Regions from separate parts of the Microcoleus sp. B3-D7 genome, predicted to be linked through region 1. Evidence: riboswitches for the same ligand, from Rfam matches in the RefSeq annotation. Region 1 holds a riboswitch; the other holds the start of a gene.
What was found. Region 1 has a riboswitch for cobalamin ahead of QUB25_RS04775 (energy-coupling factor ABC transporter permease). Riboswitches for the same ligand answer to the same signal wherever they lie in the genome.
Positions count from the first base shown of each region.

Region 1 (15,414 bases):
TCAAATACAGCCGTATTAATCCGATAAGTGCCAGTTGTGATTATGGCTAGTTGCCGTCCTTTTTCTCCACCGTCGGTGAGGAATTTGCGGGCATTTTGGAAATTGTCGCAATCGACGACTTTGCCTAAAATGCGATCGGGAGGAATGGTGGCTCCGTCATTGGCAATAATTAAACCGATTTCATCTTGAGGAACGACAACAACTGGTTCTTTGCGAATGCTATATTGCCAGGGGAAATAACCAAAATGCCAGCCGGGAGGAAGGGTATCTGCTTGCAAACCTCCTTCGCCATCGAGAGCAATCAATCTACTGGATGGCAAATTTTTGCGGGAAAATTTCTTGACAACAATTCCCACTTCTCGTTCGCCGATCGCAATTAATCCCAAAGTCCAGCCAATCTTCGGTATAAAGATGAAAATTAGGAAAATTGCTCCTACGGGATAGATCCAAATCGGAATGCTAAATCCTTCTGCTTGGGCTGGTTGAACTTCTTGGGCTTGCGGCGGCGGATTGCTTTGAGCGGAAGTTGGTGGGGCAAAAGCGCCTGCTGCTGCGATCGCGGTTGCGAAAGATACTGTTAATGGTAAAAGTTTGCGAAGCCAACGTGATTTAGTCATAGTTTTTAACCTGTTTTAAGCTCAAATGTACTGAAAAGTTGTTAACTACAATCAGTATTCAATAAATTTTTGTTGAAGTCAATTCATTAAAGTCATTAATTATATTCATAAAAGTCATATTTGGAATATGATTGTGCATGAAATGCGATCGGTTGTACCCAAAAATGAGGCAATAAAAGTTTTACCAAATGTTAAAAAGAGGACACCGCAATGCCGTTTCCCTACTCTAAAATAATCATGAGCACTTCATGAAAAATGTAACCACCGCCCGATTATTTGTAGGGAAACGGCACTGCCGTGTCCTGAATTTGGGTAAGATCAATATATCAACGGGTGCTCAGAAACCGGGTTTTTTGCGACAATACTTCTTTACAGCCCACAGATTCGGTAAAAACCCGGTTTCTTTGGTTGTGATGCCTAACTCCCGTTGATATTAACCGCCACCACCGCCACCACCGCCGCCACCGCCACCGCCGCCACCGCCGCCACCGCCACCGCCACCGCCACCGCCACCACCGCCACTGTTATGGCTAATGACTGGAATTACTTCTTCGTACTCGCGATGGTAAGAGCAGCTTCCGCAGTGATGGGTAACTTGCTGCTTTCCTGAACGGCTAGTAGTTGCAGGAATCAAAACTTTATAAGTTCGTTTGAGATTGAACTTTGTACACTCAGGGCAGCGTCGATTTGCAATGGATGTGATAATTGCTAAAGCTGGAAAAAGTCCGAACAACATTAGAAAAAAAAGGGTCCAGGGGTCTATAAAAAAGCCTTCTTCTCCAGCAGAAGTTTGAGGGTTTCCAGTTTGTTGCCAACCAGGTTGAGGTATATTCAGAATTTGCTGGGGAAATGCAATTTGCACTTCTAATTCTTGTTGGGGTTGAATAGGCTGAGTTGCCACAAACTCAAATGTTTTAGGATCTACTTGACGCGGAACTGCGGCTGTACCAAAATTCGTAAACGATAGAACTTTCCCTGACAAAGCTTCTGGTAATTGCACCGTAACTTTTCCCGTCTTAATCGGAGCTTTGCGACCCGCTGCAATGGCTTTCCAATAAACTAGAGTATTCTCACCATCTACCTGCAATCCGCCTACCACACGATATTTGATGACAAAAGTATGTGATTCTGGCGCTTTTAATTGATGTTGCCAACGAATCCAAAGTTCATTGTTTTCAATCCCCGTGCTACTCGGAATTATTTGATTATTTTCTTGAACGGTGACATCTTTAATTTCATCTACCTTGCCTAAAGGAATATAGCGATATCGTTCAGTGTTGTAGTCGGCTGTGAACACATATTTTTGATTTTCCGTAACTAACATATCTCCGTTGGTCTGAACGTCGATTGTGACGTTGATGTTATCCCAGTAAAACGGTAGTTGTTGGGCCCGTGCCTGAGTGACTGTGACCAGAAAGACGGTCAAGGAGGTCATTAAGAAACAAAGTATTTTTTTGAACTGACCTTTTTTCATAATATAATTCCTACTAGAAATCTCTTGATTACAATCATTCAATAGATTTCTTGTAAGGTCAATTCATAAAAGTCATTACTTTAGTTCATAAAAGTCATTATTTTAGTTCATAAAAGTCATTATTTTAGTGCGGCAGGGGTTGAAACCCGTACCCCTAAATAGTAACGGAGGACGCGGCAGTGCCATTTCCCTACCCCAAAATAATCGATCGCTCCCCTCGGGTATAACCATCACCCGATTAATTGTCGGAGGACACGGCAGTGCCGTTTCCCTACCTCAAAATCATCGCTCATCCCCGCGAAAGATGTAACCATCGCCCGATTAATGGTAGCGACACGGCACTGCCGTGTCCTAACTGTGGGTTATATCAATATTCCTAATAAATTTAGCGTTGAAATACGACACTTAACAAACTTAAAACCGTGCAACCAAACACGGCTTCAAATGCATATCTTCGCGAAGGTTTGTAAGGGTAAGAATTCCACACGCGCAGTTCTCCATTAAAGCCCCGTGACGCTAAACTCAGCGAAACTTGACGGTAGTTTTCCAAAGTTCGCTGAAGCAATTGCCCGATTAAAATGCTTAAACTGTGCATTCCCCGCTTCCAAGTGCGATAGCCACAGCGCGAGTTTTGGGCGATCCAAAGTTCATCGGCGATCGCCAATAAGCTAAAAATAAACCGATACATTAGTAATAGCAGTTCTGTGACTAACTCTGGACAGCGTAATTGTCTGAGAATCTGCAAGACTTCGGTAAATGGCACCGTCAAGAGAATGAAATACATACAGCTTGTCGATGCGAAGGCGCGGGCAAATAGCAAGCTCACTTGGTATATGCCGGTGCGGCTCACATACAGATAAAAAGTGCCGATGCTAATGCCCCAACCTTGCCAAATATCCCACTGAATCGCGGGGATACGATCGCCCGCAACCGCACCCATCGCCAAAGCAGGCACACTTGTCAGCAAAAACATCAACGGTAGCGACAGCAACCGCAAATACAGTTTCCCCGGAATACCCGCATAAAAGACGATCCAGACAGCCAACCAAAGGGCGATCGACAATTGGACGATCGCCCCAGAAACGAGAGACAGAATTAAAAGGGCGATCGCAAAGGATAACTTGTGAGATGGCGGCAACCCCCGCAAGCGATTTGTATAAGCCAGACTATCAATCTGATGGTTCATTCCGACGATTTATTATCAGACTGCTGCCGAGATTGCGATCGGCCTTTATACAACCCAATGACGTACCCAACTACGCCAGCCCCCATCGCCGCTTGAGACGCAAACAATAGACTTGAAATTTCTCCGCTAGCCGGCTCAAACAAGTGATTGAACCAAGGTTTATAACCCGGTTGAATTTCGGTAATTGCTTTCTTAGCTTGGTCATCGGAACCTCCATATTCACCCCGCACAAAAACGAGAGGCAACGCTGCCAGAACAATCACAGCACCAGCCAAAAGCCAATTTTGCCGCGAAGTAGATTGGTAATTTTTTGTAGGTTTTTGATTCACGGCTTATGACTCCTGTCTCAATAATTTCAAAGTTTCAAGCTCCGGCTTCCCGTAAGAATGCAGCCAATTCCAGACCAATAGAGTCAGCAATCCCTCACTTATAGCCAGGGGTACTTGAGTGATAGCAAAGATGCCCGCAAACTTGAGAAACGAAGCTATAAAACCGCCACTTGCTGCGGGGAAAGCTAACGCTAATTGAATCGAAGTCGCCACATAAGTCAGTAAATCTGCCAAAGCCGCAGCACAAAAAATTGCCGCCCGCTGGCTACCTGTTCGCAACAGCAATCGATAGATAAAATACGCAGCGAAAGGGCCGACAATCGCCATCGAAAACATATTCGCTCCCAGCGTTGTCAACCCACCATGCGCTAACAGTAACGTTTGAAACAACAGGACTAAAGCCCCCAGTACAGCCATCACCGAAGGGCCGAACAAAATTGCGCCCAAACCCGTACCCGTCGGGTGAGAACAACTGCCCGTTACCGAGGGAATTTTTAAAGCAGAAAGCACAAAAGTAAACGCACCCGCCAAAGCAAGCAATAGTTTAAGTTCCGGGTGTTCTTTTGTAATGCGAGTAATCGATCGCAACCCAAAGGCAAAAAAAGGCAACGCCACAATCCACCAAAATGCAGCCCATTGCACCGGCAAAAAACCTTCCGAAATGTGCATAGCTGCGGCGGGCGTTGCCGAACCCAGGACAATATAACAACTCAAGCCAGCCATCAATCCCAAGCTGACCAATTTCCGATTTCTGGTCTTCACGCTGAACCTCGCAGATGAGACTATGTAAACTAACACATCGGCGGGCATCCTGACTCAGAAAGCGACATGACTCTCATTACAGTTGCGGGACAGCACCGGACTTGCACCGAACTTTCCCCGTTTCCTCTAACGGCTGCTCCCCATTAGAACCGACTGGTTAGACATAGTTTAGTCGATCGTGTAAGTCTCAGCAAATCTTTTACAAAAATTACTTCCGATTAACTAAGTCAAAATTACCTATCATCTTCTCTTCTCTTCCTTCGCTTCTTCGCGGTTCGTTCAATAAATACTATCGCTCAACAAATCAACGGTATAATATTAGTGAGTTTTGAGGAAAGCCGCAATGTTACAGTACAACTTGCCGAGGAACTTGCCCTCCGCCGATGAACTACCAGACTCGGATGAAACGCCTGTGGATAACGAACTCCAAGAGCTAATACCAGGGTTGTTAAAAGCAATATTCCTCATACTTTGGTCAGAACGCATGGACTGGTTTTTTGGCATAGATATGGGTATTTATCATCACCCTGACGAACCGCCCATTGTCCCAGATGCTTTCTTAAGTTTAGGAGTAGAACGATATTACGACGAAGAATTGCGTCCGAGTTACGTGCTGTGGGATGAAAATGTTCTGCCGAGTTTTGTGCTGGAAGTAGTTTCCCCAACTTATCGCAAGGAATACAGCACAAAGTTGGAGGAATATCAAGCTTTAGGTGTACTTTATTACGTCATTTATTCTTCCCGCCGCCGTCGTAAACCTCGTTTAGAAGTACACAAGTTAGTCAATGGAAAGTATGAATTACAGCCAGGAAATCCAGTTTGGATGCCAGAAATTGGTTTGGGGATTGGTTGTGAAAGGGGAAGTTATTCGGGGGTGACAAGGGAGTGGTTGTATTGGTATGATGCCGATGGAAAACGTTATCTGACTCCTGAAGAACAGGTGAAAGAATCCACGCAGCGCGCTCAAGAGGAATCGCAGCGCGCCCAACAGGAATCGCAGCGCGCCCAACAGGAATCGCAGCGCGCCCAACAGGAAGCCCAGCGCGCCGATCGACTGGCTGAACGTTCCGATCGACTAGCTCAGCGATTGCGGGAGTTGGGGATAGATCCTGATAATCTGACCTGATGGCAATCAAGAGTACAACACAGAGATACTCTTGAGGCTCAGAAACCGGGTTTTGCAACCGAGATCGATCGTCAACGAAAGATTTTCAGGAAAAACCCGGTTGCTGCCTCCAGAAATGTGTGAATATTTATCGCAAAAATCAGGAAATATCGAGCTAGATTTGGGAAAAACAGAGAGTTTGACGGCAAACATTGAGATGCAGCTCGAAAAAATGAAAATCAACAGAGGTTATTAAATAATGGTCATGGATCTGCGTTCTTACGATATCATCTGTTTTGGTGATGAAGTTCCAGGAGTTCTAGCTGTTATCTCTGCCTCCAGAGAATATCTTCGCCGAACAAAGCGTTATCCGCGAATTCTACTGATGTCGAAAGCAAGCTTGCAAGAAGGAATTGGCGGGCATTTGGTAAGAGGCGGTCTTGCTTATTTAGATAGAAGTCAGATTAGTGAAGAACTTCAACAATCTTTAAAGTTAGATACCTTTGGTTCACCGGCGACAATCTATAAAGAATTTTTACAAAAATCCGGCGTTAAGGCAATTGCACTTGACCCCCGCAAAGCCAGTGCAGCGCTGAAAGAAATGCTAGTACAAGCTGGGGCAGATCTCCTCAGCAAAGTAGAAATTAAATCAGTTCGTAAAGAAGGTCAAAAAATTGCCAGTATAACCACCTCTCAAGGCGTAGTTTATGCCGGCAAGCAATTTATTGATGCCACTGTCAATGGCGAATTAGCTCAAGCTGCAGGTGTGAGAAAGCTGAATGGATTTGAAACATTGGGTCTGCCTAACTCAGAACTTCCAGTCACCCTCGTTTTTGAAACCCAAGGACTCAGTGCAAGAACCCTAAAAGAATTCGATTATATTTATCTAAAACGCTTCACCAACCTGGCCGATTCAGAGAGTCAAAAATTTGTGCTGTACGCTGCCGACAAAGATGCCCTACTAGCAGAAGAACTCCGGCGGGAAATGAAGGACACTAAAGGCAATCTCAAAACTCTGTGGGCGGGTAACGATTACATCGATGTTCGCTCGCCGGCTCTGTCTGTAGCTTACCACTCTTTTAGAGGAAGAAAACTATCTTTTTCTGAAACTGGCGTAATTTTAGATGAGGGAAATATAGCCATACTTCCAAATGACAGACTTTCGTGGAATGCGCTTTTATTCGCAGTCACCGCCAGCGAAGCGGAAGCCTTAGCCAGAAGCGGGAGCAAACCCACGGCTAATATGCAAAGAGAGATCTTATTTATTACCACTTGGCTGAAGAGTTTGGGGGCTACTTCTGTTACTTCTGCGTCAGAACTTTATATCAGACACGCTGGCAATGTGACGGGAGTTGTAGAACCTTTAACTGGCGCACAAATGCTGTTAGGTGGCGTACCTGCTAATGAAGCCCTGGCAACATTTAGCTATCATTTTGATGTACGGGGAGGTATCCAGGGTATTCGCGATAAAGCAACTCGTCTAGGATGGTTTAAAAGTCTGAGTTTTAAACACCCTATCTTTAATATTGGCATCCGCCACGCATTAATTAAAAACGTTCCTAACCTGGCAGTGGTAAGTCCCTGTTCTGGATTTGAAGGGTTTGCCTGTTCTGTCGGCAGAATTGTTGAATTCAACGCCGCAGTTGGTCAAGGTGTGGGTATCGCTGCGGTTAATGCTATTCTAAATAACAAAAATCTAGCCGATGTATCTAACCGAGAAGTGAGACAAGTTCTCGCTGAAACAGGTCAGTTACCTAAAATTTTTGGAACTCCAAATAATGGTGAGGCAATGCTATTGGCGCAATTCGAGACTCTTGCCAATTCGGATGCTATTGCGTAATATAAATTCCGGTTGCAGTCCTCCGGAATTGTTGACTGTTGACTGTTGACTGTTGACTAAAATTATGCTTTCGCGACAACGGACTGTTTGAACCTTTGAAAAATACCGATACAACCGGAAACGATATAATAGCAATTTCAATAAACAATGCAGTAGTAAATTGGGCAGGTGGAACGAAAATCAAGCCAAAAAAATTTAGCAAAAAATGAGTGAAATTGCTATTAGTATTATGCTACCTCGAACGACAACAATCACGTTGGTTTGTAGTGAGGAATTTAATCCTCATAAAATTCTGAGCACTTCCGTCGTCACTACAAACCTATAACGGTGATTTTACCGGAAATTATATAATACCTCCCTCGCCTGCACCGAATTATTGTGCTGCGTGGCACTAACCGGGGAAACAATTTTTCAACTTGAGACTTCGCTTGATTTTTCCAGCTTGGTTTCCCGCACAAACAAGAAAAGCGGGAAAGCACATGAAAACGAAACAAGCACACCCAGAAGTATGTACAGCCCTACAAAACTTATATCCAATCGTTTCGACTCAGCGTACATCCAAGTGCTTCCTGCTACAGTTGCGATAAACAAATCTAAACTTACCGATTTCGCAGCAAGATTAGCCGAACTCTCGTTTACAAAGTCGAGCAAGCCAGCATTGCTAAAAAACTGCAAGTTATAGTACCAAGGCAGCACAAGCCCCAGAATGGCTAGGATGAGATAAATGATTCGCTTAACGCTCATAATTACCCTACCTGTTCGCCATCAACTGTATTAGCCTACTCGGTAACAACCAATCCTTACTTCTTCTGCGGGCACTTCGGATGAATCCCCCCCTGCAAACAAATGTAAGCAATTTGACTTTTATCTAAATTCTTAGCCTCCGCAAAATCAACTCCTAGGAATCGACCGGATTTATTACCAGTCGGATTTTGAATAAATTGATCCGAAGCGGTTTTCCCCAGAAACACAGCGCCTTTAAAATTCGCTCCCGCTAAATTCGCCCCCCTAAAATCAACCGAACTCACCTCCGCATTCCGAAAATTCGCATCTTGCAACCGAGCATCTTTTAAATTCACGTTGGCGAGTTTAGTCGAAGTCAAATCTGCCTTTTGTAGGTTTGCGCCGCCCAAATCAGCACCGGACAAATCAGCACCTTGCCATTCCGATTTAGACAAATTTGTCAAGGACAACTGAGCGCCTTGAGCCTTCACTTTGGCCAAACGCGAGCCAGACAAATCTGCTCCCGACAAATTCGCGCTTCCTATATCTGCCCCGGTAAAACTGGCATTTTTTAACTGCGCTTCCTGTAAATTTGCTCCTATTAAAATAGCACTGCTGAAATTAGCTGAATTCAAATTGCCGTTTGACAAATTAGCTTTGTTCATGACAGCGCGCACAAAAGTAGTCCGGTTCATGACAGCACTGTTCAAAGACGCCCCGGTCAAATTTACTCCTTCCAAATTAGCGCCGCTCAAGTCAGAAATCCAATCGTCAAATGTACCCGGACGCCTGTCTTCGCCGGTGCCGTAAAAGCGAGCTCCCTGCAAGCTGGCATTGGTTAAATTGGCATTTTTCAGCTTAATTCCTGACAAGTCAACTTTGTTTAAAACTAAAGTAAACTGAGATGGGCCGGCAGGACTTTGAGCTAAATCCGTGCGGCTCAGATCCGTGCCGTTGAGTTGGCTGCTATACACTGTGAGAATTTTGCCGATCGCCCTTTGTACTGTTCGCTGGCGGGCGGCCGCTAACTCGCGTTCCGGGGCCTTGCCGCCAAAGCGCAGGGAATCGAGGTCGTTGCTGAGGGCTTGATTCAACCGCTGCAACTCAGGCAAAGCTTTCGGCCCGCTACTGACTAAAGCTTGCTGGATGGCGTCCAACATGGCGCGGTTGTCTTCTTGAGCTAGCAAATCCGCTAGCAGGGGTACGGCGCGGGAGTCTTCCACCGCCCCCAAAGCCAAAATTGCCGATCGCCTGCCCGATGCCCCGCTAGCCGATGTGGGAGACAATTTGCTAACTAAAGCTACAAATAATTCGTCGTTCCGCTGCCGGGAATCCCGCATATTTGCTTGACTTTGAGTGTAGATGAGAGTGCCGACAAACAAAGTTAAAATCAATCCCGCGCAGCCGACGGTAACTATCACTAAAGTTGTGCCTGGGTGTTGGCGCATCCAATTCCACAAACTGGCATTTGTTTTCAGGCTGCTTTGTGGAGTCACTACCAAAGCCGCAATTTGCGCGTCTTCCTCAGTCCAATCTTGAGTCGGGACAGGATCGGCAGACAGTTGATTCGATCGAGCATTGACAACCAAAGTATTCGCGAGGCGATCGTGTCCGGATTGGCGTTTGTAGCGCAATGCAAAAGCGCCGTCTGCGAGCACTGCCAAGCCGCTGAGTCCCCCTAAAATCAGCAAATCAGGAAACGCACCGCTCAAGCGCCAAATGCCGTAAGCGACGCCCAGAGGCACTCCCCAGCGCCCCAAACTTTCGCGAATTAGCACTGGCCCAAAACCCGGAGGAGTACCCGACGCTGTGACAACTTTGACGCCGAACCAGCGTTTGGGGATAGTTTGACCGGTTCTGGCGAGCAAAAACAGTTGCCACCCCGCTAAAACTGCCGGTGCCAGCAGCGCCGCTGACCATAATAGATTAGTTAGGGGTGCGACTCTGGGGCTGCGATCGCGCACGGGTATGCCCAAGGTACGGGCGACGGTTTCGGATGCTGCTGCTACTGAGGAATTGAGCGGCACGGTTTGAGATTCCTGGTTGACCAATGCCCCGATACTGAAGGGAACGAGGGCGCTGGCCGCAATTAACGAAATTTCCACTGCCCAAGCGCCGCACCTGCGAACCAGCAGTGGCATTTGCTTGGATTGTGTTTGCCAAGACGGATCGGGTTGATTGATGCCGCTGGGCGCGGTGGGGTTAGCCATATTTAGAAATTCCTATTATTTGTCGTTAGTATTTGAGGACTGGGGGGAAATTGCCAATTTATACGCTATGTAGATTAGCACTCCGAGAACGGCAAGAGTCATCAGCGCTGAAATTAGCTGTACGATGCTATTGAAGACTGTCAGGACAATTATCGCTCCGACGGCAAAGGCTGCCACCTGCCCGGGTTTGGGGAGTCTTTGAAACTTGTCCAATAATTGATTGTAGAAGGTTCCGACAGCTTGATAGCTGTCTGAATTTTGTGTGATCAGTGGCGATCGTTCTACTTTAGCTTTTAGTTCTCCGAACGCTTGCTGCCAATTGAAGTTATTTTGAGGATTCATAAAAAAATTCCGAAGTTATTTTAGATTAATGTGTTTGGAACAGCCGTTATCCCCTACCGTCAAAGAACTAGAACCAAATGTCATTGTGTGAGGAAACATGAAGAGCCATTATCCGGGCGATCGCGGCAAACTGTGGTTTAGCCCGATCGTGACCCTAGCCTTGGCAATGATTTTAGCGGATGCCGGTGCCCTTCGGAGCCAACCGCTACAAATTGCTCCGGGATTTCCCGAACCGCTGCGAGTTTCTGGAGTTTCCGGCGGCCCGAACAATAGCGGGGACTGCGGTTTTGTCTCCCAAGGGCCGAACCACGTCATTGAAGTAACGCAGGATTTGCCTTACTGGCGGATTGCAGTACAAACCGCTGGAGCTCCAAGTTTAATGATTCAAGGGCCGAGGGGGCGTTTCTGCGTGCTGCCGGCGAATGCTGCTGCGGGGAATGTAGAATTTTCCGGTTATGGGGACAAGGGGACTTATGTTATTTTTGTGGGCGATCGATCTCAAGGTCAACACCCTTACTCTCTCTCTATTTCCCAAAAGCGAAATTAAAAATACAACGGAATTAGGAGGCTGGCTGTTAGAAAATGGCTTTTTTGCGATCGTCAAGAAGCCTGCTTTTTAACAGCAAGTGCGTTAACTAGGGATTTCCTATCAATTTTGTATTTGGTTTTTAACCCATTGCCGAAACAATCTGAGAGTTTGACTCGTCCCCACTGTTTGGCTTTGTTCGCAATATTGAGAAATAGCTTCAATAATTGGCAGATTGGGAAAAGTCGGACTAATTTCAGATTCAACATATTTCCCATCTTGAAGCACATTAATCAGAAGCTTCTTATTTTCATAGCGCCATATTTCAGGTACCCCCAGAGCTTCGTAAGCGTCCAGTTGAGTCTTGGAAGTTAAATCGACTTCAATTGCTAAGTCAGGCGGCGGATCGATTGTTAAGTCGATCCGCTTTTTGCCAATCATTAGAGCGTAATTCTGAATGTAAAAGCAGTTGTCAGGTTCAATTCCTTGTAACATACTTTTTCGCTTAAAAGTCGTCGAACCAAAACATTCTCGCTCAATTTCAAGTTCTTCGAGTAAGATTTTCACCATATCGCCAATGATTTCCTTATTGAATTCATGTTCTGGTAGTGGCATCCTAATCTCCAAAGTTCCTTGACTGTAAGCTATTCTAGAGCCACGGTGTTCTCCCAACTCTTCTAAAATTGCTTCAAATTCCTGCCACTTGACATCATCTAACAGCACTCTATGTCCAGGTGGTACAATGATTTGTCTTAATTGCAGCGTTACCATTTGAATCTCCGATTTATTTAAGTTTATGATAACTTGTCTGTATCGGTAATTGGGCATTGGGAAACAGTCAGGTTTGTAGTGAGGACTTCAGTCATCAAAGCCTGATTTGTTCTCTAACCCATTGCCGAAACAATCTGAGAGTTTGACTCGTCCCCACTGTTTGGCTTTGTTCGCAATATTGAGAAATAGCTTCAATAATTTGCAAATTGGGAAAAATTGCACTAATTTCCGATTCAACATATTGCCCGTCTTGAAGCACATTAATCAGAAGCTTCTTATTTTCATAGCGCCATATTTCAGGTACTCCCAGAGCTTCGTAAGCGTCCAGTTGAGTCTTGGAAGTTAAATCGACTTCAATTGCTAAGTCTGGCGGCGGATCGATTGTTAAGTCTATCCGCTTTTTACCAATCATTAGAGCGTAATTGTGAATGTAAAAACATTCATCAGGTTCAATTCCTTGTAACATACTTTTTCGATTGAAAGTCGTCGAACCAAATGGTTCAAAATCTATTTCTAGTTCCTCAAACAAAATTTTCACTAAATAGCCAATAATGATTTTAGCTTTCTCGTGTTCTGGTAGTGGCATCCTAATCTCTAAAGTTCCTTGACTGTAAGCTATTCTAGAGGCACGGTGTTCTCCCAACTCTTCTAAAATTGCTTCAAATTCCTGCCACTTGACATCATGGAACAGCACTCTATGTCCTGGGGGTACACTGATTTGTTTTAATTGCAGAGCTACCATTTCAACCTCCGATTTATTTAAGTTTATTCTAACTGATACAATCTTTTAATTTGAGTGGGTACACGGCGCAGCCTCAACTTAATTTACTGGTAACTGTCGCCAAAAATCGAGAAGTCTAATCTGCGTTTTTTTGCTGGTTATAAAGTTCCTTAAACTTGCGCTGCTGCTGGTTGTGATCTACGATCGGAGAGGGATAATGAAGAAGTCGGCGTTCTAAAGGTGAAAGATTTCCTGTTAGCAAAACTTTAGTATCAACGCGGCGCAATTCTGGAACCCAGTGCCGAATATATTCGCCCTCCGGGTCAAATTTTTGAGCTTGAGTCGCAGGATTGAATATTCGCAAAGGTTTTGGGTCCATGCCGCTCGATGCACTCCACTGCCAGCCGCCATTGTTAGCAGAAAGGTCGGCATCTATCAATTTTTGCATGAAGTATTTTTCACCCCACTGCCAGTTAATAATTAAATCTTTGGTGAGGAAACTGGCGACTATCATGCGGCAGCGATTGTGCATCCAACCTGTCTGATTTAACTGCCGCATTGCTGCATCGATAATAGGATAGCCAGTTTTGCCTTTACACCAAGCTTGAAAGAGTTTTTCATCGTTCTCCCAAGGAAAGTCTTTGAATGCTTGACGGTAGGGGCCGTCTGCTAATTCTGGGAAGTTATACATGGCGTGTTGGTAAAATTCCCGCCACGCTATTTCCTGTTGCCAAGTTTGGATGCTTGTACACGCTTCTTCGCTGCGGCAAGTGTCCATTACTATCTGGGTAGCTTGCCAAACAGTGCGGATGCCAATTGCGCCAAATTTGAGGGCGGCACTGAGTTGGGATGTGCCGTTAGTTGCGGGGAAATTGCGCTGTTCTTGATATTCGTAAATTGCCCGATCGCAAAATTCTTCTAACTTTTGTTGCGCTGCATCTTCTCCGGGTTCTATTACTAATGGATTTTCCCAAATAAATCCCAAACTAGAGGCTGTTGGGACTGTTTCCATTGCACCTGCTTGGTTGGCAATTGCTTGTTCTTCGGCGGTTAATCCGGTCATTAATTCCAGATAAGTTATCGGCAGTGTCTCTACAGGTTGGGCTTTGGGTTTACTGTTCCATTTTTTCCAAAATGGTGTATAAACTGTGTAGGGAGTCCCTGTACCGCTGCGAATTTCATCTGGGGCGTGCAGGAGTTGATCCCAGAAATTTTGAACTTGAATTCCTGCTTGTTGGAGGGCGTTTGATACGGACTGATCGCGCTGTTTTGCGTAGGGTTCAACATCCCAGTTCCAAAATACTGCTTGAGCATTTATAGCTGTTGCTAATCTCGGTATTCCTAGACTCGGGTCATCTTGAATTATCAGCAATTGGCTGCCGGCTTCCCTGTAACGCGCGGAGAGTTTTTGCAAGCAGCCGATCATGTAGGTGACTCTAGCTGGCGCTACGTCATCCCGATTTAGGATATTGCGATCGAGACAAAAAATCCCGACTACTTTCGGGCTTTGCTGGCGCGCTGCTGCCAGTCCGATGTTGTCAGAAATACGCAAGTCGCGGCGGTGCCAAAATAAAATTAGATTGGATATATCGGACATTCGATTTTAGATTTTAGATTTTAGACTTTAGATTTTACAGTCCTGGACACACGCGAGGTCAAAAAGCCGGTTTCTAAGTTAAAATTTATCGGCTTGAGGCACGATTTTTATAAGAAACCGGCTTTTTTTGTCAGTCCTATTTACATCAAAAAGGGACGTGCCAAGAAAAAGCTAGAAATAGATTTTGCATCAATGGGTTCCCCAGCTAAGATAGCTTTATCTAATTCTTCCGGGGTGAATAAAACTGTCTCCATGTCTTCGTCATCGTCTTGTGCTGGTGGCTTGTCCAGTTTTTCCAAATCTTGGGCTAAGAAAGCATAAATGATTTCGTCGGAATAACCGGGGGCGAGAAAAAATTGCCCTAATTTCTGCCATTTTCCGGCGCGATATCCGGTTTCTTCTTCGATTTCGCGTTTGATAGTTTCGGCGGGATTTTCATTGATTTCTACCGTACCAGCGGGAAATTCTAAAATTCGCCCTTTTGTGGCAAAGCGATATTGGCGTACCAAGACGAGTTTACCTTCGGGTGTGACGGGAACTGCAAGTGCTCCGCCCGGGTGGCGAATACATTCCCACTCGCCTTCGGAACCGTTGGGAAGACGGAGGGTGGCTACGTCAAAGTTGAATTTGCGCCCTTGGTAAAATAGGCGTTGTTTGAGGAGTTGGGGTAGTTCTTGACCGATCGACATAAGCGACAAGCGAATAATGTTTGAGTGCACCGATTTAAGACATCATAGGCGATCTCATACGGTTTTAGATTTTAGATTTTAGATTTTACATTGGGAATGACTGATAACTCTCACATTTTGGAGCTTACCTACGGTTGCATTTTTTGTGAAACTGCTACGATCCGTGAATTGTACTCAATTTTTACAGTTGCAATTTTTGCACTCCGGAACAGTCTGCGGTTTGCAGCAGTTGGGCGATCGCACTTTTCGTCACCGGATGCACCCAATCCGGAGCAATTTCTGCTAAAGGTACTAATACAAAAGCTCTTTCGCTCATCCGGGGATGAGGTAGAGTCAGTGTCGGAGTTTCTCGGATTAAATTGTCGTACAGCAGCAAATCTAGGTCGAGGGTTCTTGGCCCCCATTTTTCTCTGCGAATTCGATTAAATTTTATTTCAATTTTTAATAAAGTTGCTAGCAATTGTTCGGGTTCTAGTGCCACTTCGAGGATGGCACAGGCGTTGATGTAATCGGGTTGCGGCG
Region 1 is NZ_JAUBUE010000004.1:39,678-55,091, reverse strand. Features, by position in the region: gene QUB25_RS04795 (SPFH domain-containing protein) at 1-617, opposite strand, end outside; gene QUB25_RS04790 (DUF2207 domain-containing protein) at 1,051-2,091, opposite strand; gene cbiQ (cobalt ECF transporter T component CbiQ) at 2,477-3,277, opposite strand; gene QUB25_RS04780 (energy-coupling factor ABC transporter substrate-binding protein) at 3,274-3,606, opposite strand; gene QUB25_RS04775 (energy-coupling factor ABC transporter permease) at 3,610-4,329, opposite strand; cobalamin riboswitch at 4,391-4,537, opposite strand; gene QUB25_RS04770 (Uma2 family endonuclease) at 4,712-5,494, shown strand; gene QUB25_RS04765 (hypothetical protein) at 5,547-5,729, shown strand; gene QUB25_RS04760 (FAD-dependent oxidoreductase) at 5,739-7,313, shown strand; gene QUB25_RS04755 (DUF2834 domain-containing protein) at 7,725-8,057, opposite strand; gene QUB25_RS04750 (pentapeptide repeat-containing protein) at 8,114-10,246, opposite strand; gene QUB25_RS04745 (hypothetical protein) at 10,262-10,588, opposite strand; gene QUB25_RS04740 (hypothetical protein) at 10,686-11,135, shown strand; gene QUB25_RS04735 (Uma2 family endonuclease) at 11,238-11,885, opposite strand; gene QUB25_RS04730 (Uma2 family endonuclease) at 11,980-12,627, opposite strand; gene QUB25_RS04725 (FAD-binding domain-containing protein) at 12,743-14,194, opposite strand; gene QUB25_RS04720 (NUDIX hydrolase) at 14,344-14,892, opposite strand; gene folK (2-amino-4-hydroxy-6-hydroxymethyldihydropteridine diphosphokinase) at 15,074-15,414, opposite strand, start outside.

Region 2 (15,414 bases), on a different contig from region 1:
CCGATTTCGCCAAATTCGTTAACCAGAACAGCAATGCGGCGACCGTGATTATTTTGCAATAAGTGGCGAATTAAAGTAGTTTTGCCGCTACCGAGAAAACCAGTGATGACAGTAACAGGGATTTTGTGCATTGATAATTTTGTGCTTATTTGGTGGTGGGATATCTTGTTCCGAGGCTCTGCCTGGGAATACCGATCTAGAGGCTGTTGCCTCGCTGGAATAAAGGAGCGCTTTTAACACGAGGCCGAGCCTCTGGCTATGCGATCCCAGGCCGAGAACGTAGGTAACAACTTAAGACGGAAACCTACAATAAAAGTCGCTTTTAGGCGAAATCTAGATCCCCCTAAATCCCCCTTAAGAAGGGGGACTTTGAGAATATTTCTTGTCCCCCCCTTATTAAGGGGGGTTAGGGGGAATCTAGATTTCGATAAAAACAAGAGAAACGGTCGGTTTGAAGTTAAGTTGTCACCAATGGACAGAGCATGGTAACGAGAAAGGCTCTAATTTGCCAGCGGTGGAATCTTTGCTAAAACGCCTTTTTTCAGAGCTTGAGGACGCTCAGACCAAGGCAACAAACCGTCCGGTTTAGCATAGTATTGACCCGCGCATTCGAGTACCGCCTCGATGCTTTCCGCCTCATTTGCTGGTAAATCGCCAAACAGATAAGTGTACTTTCCTACAGCAGCAAAAGACACCGCACAAGAGTGACTGCAAGCACTCATGCACTCAACTTCTTGAATCTCAAACTTATCAGAAAACTCCCAATCTTTAGCGAGTTGCGACAAATTTTCCATAAATTGTTGGCCGCCGCTTTTGCCTTCGCGCTTGCCGTTTTTCCAAACACTAGCGCAAGCAGTGCAAACAAACAGATTGTGCTTTGTGCGTACAGCCGCATTAATTCCATCCATCATCCGTACCTCGCAGATGCGTTCAAAAGTGAGTTAGATATCGGCGGGCATTCTGACTTTAGAAACAACAAGCGTTTCATTACAGTTGCGGGACAGCGCCGGACTTGCACCGAACTTTCCCCGTTTCCTCTAACGGCTGCTCCCCGCTAGAACCGATCGCGAAATCAAATCCTATCACACTTGCCGCCTTTTTTCAAAAAAGTTATGTTTGTAGGAGCGATCGTTTCGTTCTTAGTAAGGACTAAAGTCCTTATAAGATAACGGCTTCAGGACTAAAGTCCTTACTACAAAGCATAGTAATTACCTATGAACGCTTTTCCTGACTTTTTCCAACATGGCTATCAAATAAGTCGCGAAATCGGATACAACAGTTTGGGCGGCCGCGTCACCTATCTCGCCACAAAAATTAACACAAAAAAATCCGTTGTAATTAAGCAATTTCAATTTGCCCAGTTAGGTGCTAACTGGGCAGAATACGAAGCTTACGAACAAGAAATTAAAGTTTTGCAAAATCTGGATCGTCCTGGCATTCCACGCTATCTCGATTCTTTTCAAACTGACAGCGGTTTCTGCATGGTGCAGGAATACAAAAATGCCGAATCTGCTGTCGCCCGGACTTTTTCGCCGCCGGATATCAAGCAAATTGCGATCGCAACTTTAGAAATTCTAGCTTACCTGCAATCCCAAAAACCGCCCGTAATCCACCGCGACATCAAACCGGAAAACTTGTTAATCGATGACGAGTTAAATGTTTACCTAGTAGACTTCGGTTTTGCGCGCTTGGGAGGCGGAAACATCGCCGCCAGCAGCGTAGTCAAAGGCACAATGGGATTCATGCCACCAGAGCAAATGTTTAACCGGGAATTAACACAAGCATCCGACCTTTACGGCTTGGGTGCGACGCTAATTTGTTTGTTAACTGGTACGAAATCTGGGGATGTCGGCAACTTGATCGGTGATAATTATAGCATTCATTTTCGGCATTTAGTACCGCCGTTGCAGCAGGGTTGGATGAACTGGCTGGAAAGGATGGTAGCACCGAGATTGCAAGACCGATACAAGTCAGCCGCTAATGCTTTAGCCGTTCTGGAATCTCTCGATGTTAGCCGCTTGCCGAAAGTCAGAAGTAATCGCGAGCGCCTGGAGTTAACCGCTACAGAATTGGGAGAAACAATAACAGAAGTAATCGAAATTAGCAACCCAATTCCAGATACAATGCTTGCGGGCAGATGGGAAGTTGCCGCGCATCCGAACGACCCGCCACACACACCTTACGACCACCCTTGGATATCGTTTGAGCCGCAGAAATTTGAGAGCAATAATGTTGCTTGCAAAATCCTAGTTGATACCACACAATTGCTGGCAAGTCAAGCTTATGATCGCTATATAATCTTGCATACTAATTCCGAACCCGACAGTTATAAACTAGAAATCCAAGTCACAACAGCTACCCTCCCTATACCAGAACTAACTACTTTATTGTCTAAGGGCAACCTGATTTTTATGTGCTGCTTTGTCTTATTCGCCTTTCTCTTTAATATGGGCGACGCCTATGACATTGCTTTCGGTATTATTATGAGCTTAGTCTATGGATTTGCCGTTGCTGAAATCACACTCTTAGCAGAATCACAGGGTAATAAAAAAACTTGGGTAGGAGGATTATTGGGATCGCTAATAGGATTAATTTTATCTTTTTTTGTTAAGTCTGGTTTTATTGAAGTTCTTGGTAATTTTCCCAAATCGAACAATATAATTCTATCAATTGCTGCCTTGATATGGATGGTAATTGCGCCGATATTCTTTAGTTTATGTGGAGCTGCACTTGGAAGTATGATGAATAGGGCTTTGGCTATGACTCTGGCTATTATCGTGCAATTTTTATTATGTGCATTGCTTATTCTCGCGGCAATGATCGAGGGTGAAGGTTCCTGGGCAGCATTTTTTATTTTGCTAACCAATTTGTGTTGCATGATAGTTTATACGATTTTTCATAATCCGATTGACGAGCAGACTAGCCTCAGAAGCATTATTAACATACGTCGTAAAACAATAGCTTTTCTCGCTGCCGGATTTTGTAATAGCTTGGGAGTAGCATTTCGACTGTTTTTAAACGTTGTCGCTCAACGAGAATGGGTTGAACCAATGGAAATAGTAGCTGTAGGAGGAGCGACAATCGCCTCTTTAGCTGTCACGGCTATTCCATTACTTGAGATGATTGTTTTTAAACCGAATAGAATTATTGCTAATTATCGCAAATTACAAGCTAGTTTAATTAAACCTTAAATAATGGCTCGCTTGTTTTACTGATTTTTTGAGGACTGAAGTCCTTACTACAAACCTTTTTGGAACTGAAGTTGTGATTGCCAAGCTATGAATAATTTTCCTGACTTTTCCAACTACGGCTATCAAGTAACTCGCGAACTCGGACACAACCGCGCGGGCGGTAGAGTTACTTATCTCGCTACCGAAATTAATACCAAACGTTCCGTTGTTGTCAAACAATTTCAATTTGCCCAGACTGGCGCTAATTGGGCGGAATATCAAGCTTATGAAAAAGAAATTCAGATTTTGCGGGCACTCGATAACCCCAACATTCCCCGTTATTTAGATTCTTTCCAAACTGCATCGGGTTTCTGCATGGTACAGGAATACAAAAATGCTAATTCCCTGGCAACTTCGCCGCAGCAAACACCGCAAAAAACCAAGCAAATTGCTATCTCTGTGTTAGAAATACTCAAATACCTGCAAAATCGGGTGCCGCCAGTTATCCACCGAGATTTAAAGCCGGAAAATATCTTGGTGGACGATCGCCTCAATGTCAGCCTTGTCGATTTCGGATTTGCTAGAATCGGCGGGGGAGAAGTCGCTGCCAGCAGCGTTGTCAAAGGCACCTTGGGCTTTATGCCGCCAGAACAAATGTTCAACCGCCAGCTAACAGTCGCATCCGATTTATACAGTCTCGGCGCCACGCTAATTTGCTTGCTAATCGGCATCAATTCTACCGAAATTGGCAGCTTGATGGACGACACGGGGCGGATTAATTTTAAATATCGCTTACCGCAGCTAACTCCAGAATTTCTTGACTGGCTGCAAAAAATGGTGCAACCGAATTTGAAACACCGCTATGCTTCCGCAGATGCAGCCCTCAATGATTTAATTCCCCTGAAGGTAGTTCGCCAGCCTAAAACATCAAAACTTCCACTCATATCAATCGGAGTGTTGACAGCAAGTGCTGCTATTTTTATCCCGTTTATCCTGAAATCTCCTAAACCTCAACAAGTAGTTAAATCTCAATCCGAAGCCAGAAAACCGAATTTAAAACCTGTGACTCAAGTGATGTTAACTAGCGAGATAATATCCCCCAATATTATAGATTTTGTGTCTTTAAAAAAACAACAGAAAGTCTATTTTGCGGTCAGTGTCACTAACTTGTCAAAGGGAGAATATCAAGGTATTTGTAAGTTATTTAACCCTCAAGGAAAATTGGTGGCTCAGGGTCAATCTCGTTTAATGACAACTGCAGATAGACTAAAAACTTGGTGCGGGTACAACTTTAAAAATTATGAGCAACCTGGAAATTGGAAGTTTGAATTTTATTTAGACAATCAAAGAATGGCTCAAAATAGTTTAAAGGTATTACCTTAAAATAGTTGTATAGGGCGGGCAGTGAGTTTCTCTGCCGTCAAAAGTTGGCTGAATCGGATAGCTTGCATACCCCTCAATTGACGGCTCGCTTTCGCAGATGACCGAAATTGTTGTTAGTTGATTGCTAAGATATTTTTTGAAAGCAAATACTGCTCCTGTGTATACTGCGCCGTGCCTTGTGCCTTCCCATTCTTCACCTATAGGTATAGCAATCACGACACTTCCGCTTTCAACTTGTGCTGGTTCGCGCTTATTCTCCAAGACTTGAACTGGGTTCATTATTGATACTGGGTTCATTATTGATGATGACAGAATTTTGTACTTATAGTTATTTGTGGCTCTCATTTTGACACCCAACCCTTCCAGGGAATCACTAAATTTGTTATTTTTTGCATAGTAAGCTTGCTGCGCTTCATTGATCGAAGTAATATCTTGTTTCACTTGTGGCCATCGCGCACTGCTTGACATCACAATAGTGTTGAGTTTGAAATTGTAAAAAGATGCTAGTATGCCAGCAAAAAATCCGCTGTAAATTACAGTCCGTACCACCAGACTAAATAATGAAACGCTGTATGTTTCACTTGTTTTATGTATCTCTGTTGACATTTTTTTAAGCTGTCTGTCATAAAGTAAATTTGCCAAGCTTGTAGGGTGCGCCACAAGCACCCTACAGATGACCAATTAAGCTGTTTCGTGCTGTTTGCGCCATGCGGGGTGCCACAGCAATTCGGCAGTCGATCGCTTCTCGACCATTTCAGGAGTAATCATACAGTTAGCCACATCCTTGCGAGAAGGCAACTCGTACATCACATCGAGCATTAACTCCTCTAAAATGCTTCGGAGAGCTCTCGCGCCAGTTTTGCGACGATAGGCTTCCTGGGCGATCGCCCGCAGCGCTTCCGGCTGGAATTCCAACTCCACGCTGTCCATCTTCAATAGCTTTTGATACTGCTTCACCAGCGCATTCCGGGGCTCAGTCAATATCTGCATCAAAGCTGCTTCATCCAGTGGCGAAATCACCGTCACCACCGGAATCCGCCCGACAAACTCAGGAATCAAACCAAACTTGACTAAATCGTCCGGCTGTACCTGCTGCAAAATATCAGCCGCCCGCTTGTCTTTCGCCGGCAAAGTCGAGTTGCTGTCGCTTTCTGTTGGCTGAATAAAGCCCAAGGATTTTTTACCCAAACGCTGTTCAACTATTTTTTCCAAACCGACAAAAGCACCGCCACAAATAAATAGAATTTTGCTAGTGTCAACTTGAATAAAATCTTGGTAAGGATGTTTGCGACCGCCTTGCGGAGGCACGTTAACCACGGTTCCTTCCAACATTTTTAGCAGCGCTTGCTGAACTCCTTCTCCCGATACATCCCTCGTGATCGAAGTATTTTCGCTTTTGCGAGCAATCTTGTCAATTTCATCAATATAAATAATGCCCCGCTGCGCCGATTCGACATCAAAATCGGACATTTGCAACAGCCGCAGCAATATATTTTCTACATCGTCGCCGACATATCCAGCTTCTGTCAGCGTCGTCGCATCCGCTACCGCAAACGGCACTTCGAGCATTTGCGCCAAACTTTGGGCTAACAAGGTTTTGCCACAACCTGTGGGGCCCACTAGCAGGATGTTGGATTTTTGCAATTCTACATCGCTGTCAGGGGAAGACTTGTCGCTATCTTTAGCTTGGTCAACGCTCAAGCGCTTGTAGTGGTTATAAACTGCTACAGAAAGGACTTTTTTTGCTGAATGTTGGCCGATGACGTGGTTGTCTAAATGCTGCTTAATCTCTGTTGGTTTCGGAATTTGAGCTAAAACGATTTTCGATTTATTCGATCGACCCGGGCGCCGCGTTCCTTGTCCCTGAGACTCTCGCACCTCTGATTGGGGAATCTGTTGACCAATTGTTTTACTGGAGTCAAAGAACTCCTCCTCTAAAATTTCATTGCACAGTTCCACGCATTCATCGCAAATGTAGACGCCGGGCCCAGCTATTAACTTGCGGACGTACTCTTGCGACTTGCCGCAAAAGGAGCATCTGAGATGGGAGTCATATTTTGACATATTTGCCTCTTAATTTACGGTTGCGGTTGCTTGTTTCGACTGGGGAAGTTGCCGCGGGAGCGACCTTAGCTTTGCCCTAGAAGGGTTTCCCGATCGGACACCCAAGCCAGTCAAGCTTCGCGATCTCTATTTCTAAGTTAACACTTTTGAGGCTTTAGTCATTAGTCACGAGTCATTCGAGCAAATTTGAATTTTTCATTTTCACTTGAAAATAAAGTGGCGCGGGCTTACCATTTTTTGTATTCCAAAAATTTTCCCGACATAATTATTTTCACTCGATCGCCTTTTGGGTCTGCTTCTTTCTCGACATCCAAACTAAAGTCGATCGCGCTCATAATCCCGTCACCAAATTTTTCGTGAATCACTGCTTTGAGTGGCATCCCGTAAACTTGCATAATTTCATAGAAACGATAAATCAGGGGGTCAACCGGAACCGAGGGTTCCAAAGAACCTTTTAACGGAGGTTCACAGAGAACCGCAGCCGTCTCGCTATCTAATCCTAAAGCCGAGACAATTTTCTCGGCTTCATCTTGTGATGCGGTAGCTTGACGGTAAATAAGCGCGGCAATCCAAACTTCGTCGCGCCCTAAAACTTTTTCCAAATCTGCAAAACTAATTCCCTTAGCTTTTTTAGCCGCCAAAAGCTTTTCTGTAATTCCTGAAATTGCCATTAAATATTCTCCCCTTCACTTCTGTGTCAGATGTGAAATATGTCTCACATTTTGGTAATTTTGTCAATACTAAGTTGAGAAAAAAATCGAATTGATAGCTCGCAACTTCAGCAAAAGTTGGTCTCCTTAACCCCTGCAACTCATACAATTTGAGATTGGAGATTTGAGATGTTAGATTGGCAATGACTGATGACTACCAGGGTTGAGAGCTAGTCAACAGTTGCATTCTTTATTCCAACTGGTATCACAACCGATAAATCCTAAAATAAGTCATAACTGCCCTGTGGCAATGGTACAGTTGGCAGTATATGTAATAAAAGTTACACACGCAAAGGCCTTCGGCATTCGGCAAACGGCTGAATTTTGATCGTGCTAGCCTGAAGCTCAATCCTCGCTCACGCAGCCAAAGCGCCTTTACCACTCAAAACAGGCAATTGACAAAAGTATGGAGATTCAGACCAAAGATTACACGATACAGTACGATCGCCCTACGCAAACAGTCACCTGTAGTGGCTCGTTCCGACTCAGCCAGGTGGAAGAATACGCACCCATCGTCGATCTGCTCAACGAAGTGGCTGACTCCTGCCCAAACACGGTGACTCTAGACTTGCGAAAGCTAGAATTTTTAAATAGTTCTGGAATTAATATTTTCTCAAAATTTGTGATCAAAGTGCGCCAGCAAAAAAATATTCAAATCGCCATCAAAGGTTCTAAACAGATCCCCTGGCAGATAAAATCCCTGAAAAACTTGCAGCGGCTGATGCCTTCCTTGCACTTAGAATTAGAATAATAACGAAAAAGGTAAACAGGAATCCCCGGCTAAGTGCGAGAACCAGGATGAGGGTGGCTGAAGTTAATCGGAATAAGTCATAGTTAAACTAGCACAAAACCATAAAAAACTTCAGAACCGACTAAAAATTACCAATTTTCAATTGCTATGCAGGAAGAACCCTCGACAGAACAGCTACTTTTCGACGTTCAGCGGCTGAGTGCGGAACTTGAAAACTTGAAGCGCGAAAAGGTTGACCTAGAACTTTTGCTGGAGACTACCACCGAACATTCAGATACGATGGAAGCTCACTTGCTGAGCAAAGCTCAGTTGGCGCTGCGTTCAAGCGAAGAGCAGTTTCGGGCGATCGCCTCGGCAACTCCCGTGCCGATATTAGTTTCTCGCCTCTGTGACGGCTTAATTATGTATGCGAACGCTCAATTGGCTTCTCTCCTGAACATACCCCTAGAAAAATTGATCGGCTGCAGCACTCCAGACTTTTACTTCAACCCCGCCGATCGCCCAAAGGTACTTGAGGCACTTGCTAAAGAGGGATACCTCCAAAACTACGAAATCCACTGCAAAAAATCAGACGGCACCGCTTTCTGGGCGATGATCTCGGTTCAGTCGCTGGTGTTTAACGGGCAGCAGACGGCATTGTGCGCCTTGTACGACCTCACCCAGCGCAAGGAAGCAGAACAAAGCCTCCAAGAGAGCGAAAAGCGTCTCCGCCGCCAGAGTTTGGCTTTGTTGCAGCTAGGTAGGCAGAGGACTCTCAACAGCGGTGCGCTGAATGTGGGAATTCGCGAAATTACCGAGGCTGCTGCCCGGACTTTGGATGTGGAAAAAGTCAGCGTCTGGCTTTACAACCATGGAAGATTTGGAACTCGGTACCCCAGCGATCAGCTAAATTTTACCGAGAGAGTTCTCGCCCAGAACCAAACAGAGCCACTCGATACAGAGGCCGCTGCCCCAGAGCAACACGAGGGGGTGAATCATTCTAAGTTTAAAATGCCCAACCTCAAATTAGTTTGTCTTGACGTGTACGATCGTACCCAGGAGAATCATTTGAGCCGGGAGTGCATATCGGCAAGCGATTTAAATTTATCAATTTTAGATGTTGAAGGCGACGCACCGGGCGAAAATGTGCGATCGGACAATGGTTTAGAACCTACGACAAAGACTCAAAACTCTCTACAAACAAATTTGTCCCACTCATCTTCCATAGCCGAACATTCCGGTGTACTGCCAAATGCCAGCAAGCCGAATTCCTCCATATTAAATGTAGCAATTAGGCTGGGTGGGCAGATCGTGGGCATCCTCTCTCTCGAACATATCGGCGCGCCCCGCCAGTGGGCTCTGGAGGAACGCACCTTCGCTGATTCTTTGGCAAATTTGGTAGCGCTGGCGATCGAAGGATTTGAGCGCCAGCGGGCTCAGGAAGCACTCTCCAAAGCCAAAGCCCAGCTAGAAATGACCGTCGATCAGCGCACCGCTCAACTCACCGCCGCCAATAAACTGCTCCGCATCGAAATTGCCGAGCGCAAAAGAGCCGAAATAGCCTTGCAAGAAGCCTTACACAAAGCTGAAGCAGCTTCGAGAGCTAAAAGCACTTTTTTAGCCAATATGAGCCACGAGCTGCGGACGCCGCTCAACGCGATTATCGGTTACAGCGAAATGCTACAAGAAGAAGCACGAGAATCGGGACTCGAAGAGATCATTCCCGATACCCAAAAAATTTATAACGCCGGCAAACACTTGCTGACTTTAATTAACGATATTCTCGACCTTTCTAAGATAGAAGCTGGTCGGATGGAGCTTTATTTAGAAAAATTTGACCTCAGTAATTTAATAGAAGAAGTCGTTGCAACTTTGCACCCTTTGGTCGAAAAAAATCACAATCAATTGCAAGTTTCTTGCTCTGAAAATTTGGGAGTGATGTATGCAGATTTGACTAAAGTCCGGCAAATTCTGTTCAATTTGCTCTCGAATGCCCTGAAGTTTACCGAAGGTGGAACGGTGCTGTTGAGCGCGACTCGCGAACCAGCCGGCGACAGCGATTGGGTTTATTTGCAGGTATCTGATACGGGGATTGGAATGTCGGCAGAACAGCAGCAGGGTTTATTTCAACCTTTTATTCAAGGGGACGCTTCAACTACTCGCAAGTACGGTGGCACCGGTTTAGGATTGGCCATTAGCCGCTTGTTTTGCCAGATGATGGGCGGCGATATCACTGTGGAGAGTGAATTGGATGTTGGCTCTACTTTTACTGTTCATTTAAAGACAAAAGTTGATATTAGTTAGAAGCAAATTGGGCAACTAGCAATGTAGGGGATGTAACGGATTTAATGGGTGGGGGTTTTGCCAGGAATTGTGTAGGGGATTTAACGGATGGCAAAAGATGGAATAATTCCCCCATTACTCATTCTCCCATTACCAATTACCCATTACCAATTACCCATTCCCTTTTTTATTGTGACACCGATCGCGATCGACCTCTGTTTTCGATCACACAGTAGCCTTTTTTTTCAGCCTAGAATACCTATATTATTCCAAGATTGTCCTGCAGGCACGATAGGGGGCCTCGCTGCATTCACAAGTCCCACCTCAACCTAATTAAGGCGGTGGGGGGTTGCTTCCAGAAAGGCAATTTGGTAAAAGTAATGCTATGGTCGCGAAGCAGTAGAAGGCAAAATTTAACAGAAAATCAGGAAGTTTCTAAAGTCTCTGGACGCAGAAACACAATTCTGCTTTTTGCCTTCATACTGCTTCTACTGGCGAGATAGCACTGCTACTGAAAGCAATGCACAATTTCTCAGAATCAAAGGAGTGCATCTACATGATTAAACCTTGCAGTCAACCGCTAAAAATAAATCCTTTTACTTGTTATCGCGATCCGGCTACAGGCAGGTGGACTACTGTAGTTACAAGTGTTCCAAACACTTGCGAAACAGACTCTAGTTTAAAAGCAGAAGCCGAAGGCGAAAACGAAGGTAAAGCAGAAACGATCCTTTCTGCTTCGCCTGCTGTCTCGGTGTCGAAAAAAGTCCTTTCTTTCTCCGTACCTCAGTTTAAGCACCGTGCCAAAAAATCTGCTGTTAGTGTCAGCAGGTAGCTATCGCAGGGGTCTAATCTAGTTTCCACGGTTAGTCCCCGGCGCTCGTCAAACCAAACAAAACAAACTTATCCATAGCTTAAACTGTCAAAAAGCGATATACTGGCAGCAAACTTTCTCCTTCAATATCCGTGAAGTATTTGCTCGATCGCTGCCTCCACTTTGTATGGACAGACCGACCAATTCGCCAGCGGGGAACAGTCATCATTGCTATTCCCATGATTTTTCTGTTTGCTTCGCTGCTAGCAATTGCAGCCCTCCGGGATAGTGCCCTACAGATAAGAAAGCGAGCAGATACTAATAGGGAAATACTTCAGGAAACTAACCGCATGATAACCCTGGTGGTGGATGCGGAAACGAGCGTTAGGGGTTATGGGTTGACAAAGCGCCGCGAATTTCTATCACCCTACTTAGAAGCAAAGAAGAGTTTGCCTCCGCTGCTGGCTAAACTCAAGGTTTTGGTTCAAGAAAACAAACTGCAAGCTCAGCGATTTGAAGAAATTAAAAAAAGTACCGAACAGCATATAAATTTCTTGCAAAATACTTTGAATAAGCTGGACAGTTCGGCAATAAGGATGCAGTCGCCGGAAATAATTGAGGTGTTCACTCAAGGCAAATTGAGGAGGGAGAACCTGCGCGCAAAAATTAATGTGTTTGCTAATGCCGGCGAAGCCTACCAGAAAAGTCTAGATCGGCAATTAGGGGAGTTGGTAGATTTCATTAATTTTGTGCAAGTTGCGGGTTTACTTTCCGGCTGTTTGGGTGCAGGGGCTTCCTGGTATTTATTTGATAGTTTAGAGAAGGAATTGAGCAAGCGGGAAGCTGGCTTGGAAGAAAGTAAAAGTCGCATTCAAGCTGTGGTAGACAATGCGGCTGACGGTATTATTACTTTGGACGCACAGGGAAATATTGAGTCTTTTAATAGGGCAGCAGAAAAGATTTTTGGGGAGAAAGCCGATCGAATAATGGGCTCTAACCTGCGGCGGCTGATAGCTCAACCGCTGCCGCACAGCAGTGTGGGGGATTATTCGATCGAATATTTTGTGTTACATCCAGATACTAGGCTGAAGACTTACCAGCAAGAAACAGTTGGAATTCGACACGACGGAACGAAGTTCCCGATGGAGTTGGCTGTCAGCGAAATGCGTCTGGCAAATCAACACTTGTTTATTGCGATTTGCCGCGATGCCCGAGGACGAAAACAAGCCGAAGAAACTCTGCGAAAGCAAGCGCAAATGCTGGATTTGGCAAATGATACGATCGCGGTTTTAGACTTGAATGGGGTAATTTCTTATTGGAATTTAGGGGCGAAGTGGCTCTACGGGTGGCGGAAGTCGCAAGCAATAGGAAAAAATATTCACAAGCTTTTACAAACAGAATGGGCCCAACCTTTTGAGATAATTCAAAAAGTATTTTTCGAGAAGGGTTCTTGGCAAGGAGAACTGGTGCGAACTAAGAAAGACGGGACAAAAATAACGGTGGCAAGCCGATGGACTTTGCAGTATGACGATCAAGATCAACCAGTGGCTATTTTGGAAATCAGCAACGATATTAGCGATCGCAAACGCTCAGAAATTGCTTTAGCCGAAAGCGCGCAGCGGTTTCGCGCTACTTTTGAGCAGGCGGCAGTAGGCATGGTTCAAGCGACTGTGGAAGGCAAATTTCTCTTAGTCAATCAAAAACTTTGCGAAATTTTGGGCTACAGCCGGCAAGAATTGGTGGAGAAAAGATTTCAGGATATTACTTGGCCTGGAGATTTGGCAAGCGAACTGGAACTTTTGCGCCAATTGTTAGCAGCAGAAATTGAAAATTTCTCTGTGGAAAAGCGCTACATCCGCAAAGACGGAGAGTTGGTGTGGGCAAACTTAACGGTTTCGCTGCTGCGAGAACAAAATGGCACTCCATTTCTGATGAGTGTGATTGAAGATATTAGGGAACGCAAACAAGCTGAGGAATCGCTGCGGTTGCGCGCTCAAGAATTGAGGTTGACAGCCCAAAATCTAGCTCAAACGACGAATAGTTTAAGAAAGCGGAATCAAGAATTAGACCAGTTTGCTTATGTAGTTTCTCACGATTTGAAAGCGCCACTCAGGGCGATCGCCAATCTCAGCAGTTGGATAGAAGAAGACCTCAGCGAGTCGATGACAGAGGAGACTCTGCACCAAATGAACCTGCTGCGCGGCAGAGTTCACAGGATGGAAGGTTTGATTGAGGGACTGCTGCAATATTCGCGCGTCGGACGGATTCAAGTGCCTTCAGAAATGGTAAAAGTTGAGAAGTTATTAGCAGAAATTATTGATTCGTTGGCGCCGCCGTCTGGATTTGAGGTGAAAGTTGAACCGGGAATGCCAACTTTTGTGACCGAAAAATTGCTGCTACAGCAGGTTTTTTCTAATTTAATTAGCAACGCAATTAAGCACAACCGAGCTGAAGCGGGTCATGTAAAAATATGGGTTAAAGAGTTAGATGATTTTTACGAGTTTTCTGTAGAGGATGACGGGCCGGGGATTGCTCCTCAATATCACGATAAAGTTTTTGTAATTTTTCAGACCTTGGAAGCTCGCGATAAAGTTGAAAATACTGGGATTGGTTTGTCGCTGGTGAAAAAAATTGTCGAAGGTCAAGGGGGCAGTATTTCCCTCGAATCTGCTGAAGGTGAGGGAGCAACTTTTCGGTTTACTTGGCCGAAGCAACCTATTAGCCAAGACGGAAAATAACACTACTCACGGCGATCCAAAGAGTAAATGTAGGGTACACCCGGACTACCAAGAACCAGATAGCGAGTGTTTAAACAGGATCACAACGGATTTCGATGATAAATCCATCAGGATCGTAAAAGTAAATGCCGCGTCCTGTAGCGCGAGTGACGGGGCCGCTATCGATCGCAATTTGATTTGACTGTAGCACTTCCAGAGCGCGATCGAACAAATCTGGATCGATATCGAAGGCTAAGTGGTTGGCGCGGGTAAAAGCTTTTTCCGGGTCTGGGTTTGGCGGTTCCAAGTCTGGCTGCCAAAATAAGTCAATAACAGTGCCGTCTGGGGTGACGAAATTAGCGACTTTACCAGCGGCTACCATTTCTGTTAAAGTGGCGGGAATTTCTGCACCTGTTAGTTCGTGCAGGCCAAGAATTGTACCGTAGAAGTGGCGGGAAGCTTTCATGTCGCGCACGTTTAAAGCGATATGGTGAACCTGGCGCAAATTCCCCGGCGCGAGGACAATTTTGACGTTGTTTTCGGTAGTTTGCATGATTGTCAATTGCGAATGTTCAAATTGAATGCTGTTTGATTTATTCAGATGGTGCCCTGTAAAATAAGCATTTTAAGTTGGTAGTGAGCAGTGCAGCCCTCCAATTTCTAGGAAGACTTCAGTCCTCACTACCAAAACTTTTATTCGAGTTGTGCGATCGCACATCATACCGATTAGTATTATTTTTCTTTAGGAAACGATGCCATGCCTACAAATAGCATGGCCAGACCACCTGCCAGAATTGCGAAGGCAAGTACACCTACAACTAAATCTAATCCCGATGTATTTTCCATTAAATTAAACTGTTCTCCAATTAAATACAATCATCGGTATTTGTTCATGGTTGAGTGCTTGCACACTATGGGGAAGATCGGAAGAGAAAAATTAGCTCTCAACTTATTAGAAAAAAGCCTATTAATTTCTTCCGTCTTCCCTAAACATCCATCCCTTAAATCAGTTAAATCCTGTACACAGCTTAGTTGCCGAACTTCTTATTGTGCCAATTCTCGCTCAATAGCAGCGATTAGTTCTGGCGAATCGGGGCCAACACTGCTGCGGAATCTGGCCACCACTTCACCCTGTTTGCTAACTAAGAATTTCTCAAAATTCCACGAAACCTCACCCTTGGGATCGACTGCATTCGTAAGCTTAGCGTATAGCGGGTGCTGCTGAGTACCTTTAGCGCGTACTTTGTCAAATAATTCAAAGCTGACGCCGTATTTAGTAGTACAGAAATTGACGATTTCTGGATTACTTCCGGGTTCTTGACCTCCGAAGTCGTTGCAGGGAAATCCTAAAACACGGAGTCCAGCCGCGCTGTACTTCTGGCTCAATTCTTCGAGTCCTTTGTATTGAGGTGTATAGCCACATTTGGAAGCTACATTAACTATCAAGAGTACCTTGCCAGCGTACTCTCCTAGCTGCTTGTCTTCGCCTGCGATCGTTTTTACTTTAATGTCGGAGATTGTGCTGGGCATTTTCAAATACTTTTAA
Region 2 is NZ_JAUBUE010000019.1:63,320-78,733, reverse strand. Features, by position in the region: gene cobW (cobalamin biosynthesis protein CobW) at 1-131, opposite strand, end outside; gene QUB25_RS15110 (DUF1636 domain-containing protein) at 501-911, opposite strand; cobalamin riboswitch at 934-1,080, opposite strand; gene QUB25_RS15105 (serine/threonine-protein kinase) at 1,215-3,191, shown strand; gene QUB25_RS15100 (serine/threonine-protein kinase) at 3,279-4,553, shown strand; gene QUB25_RS15095 (type IV pilin-like G/H family protein) at 4,545-5,159, opposite strand; gene clpX (ATP-dependent protease ATP-binding subunit ClpX) at 5,235-6,617, opposite strand; gene cynS (cyanase) at 6,845-7,288, opposite strand; gene QUB25_RS15080 (slr1659 superfamily regulator) at 7,734-8,078, shown strand; gene QUB25_RS15075 (ATP-binding protein) at 8,226-10,361, shown strand; gene QUB25_RS15070 (hypothetical protein) at 10,897-11,172, shown strand; gene QUB25_RS15065 (PAS domain S-box protein) at 11,304-13,889, shown strand; gene QUB25_RS15060 (VOC family protein) at 13,960-14,421, opposite strand; gene QUB25_RS15055 (glutathione peroxidase) at 14,913-15,398, opposite strand.
Region 2: another riboswitch for cobalamin. It lies ahead of QUB25_RS15110 (DUF1636 domain-containing protein); the one in region 1 lies ahead of QUB25_RS04775 (energy-coupling factor ABC transporter permease).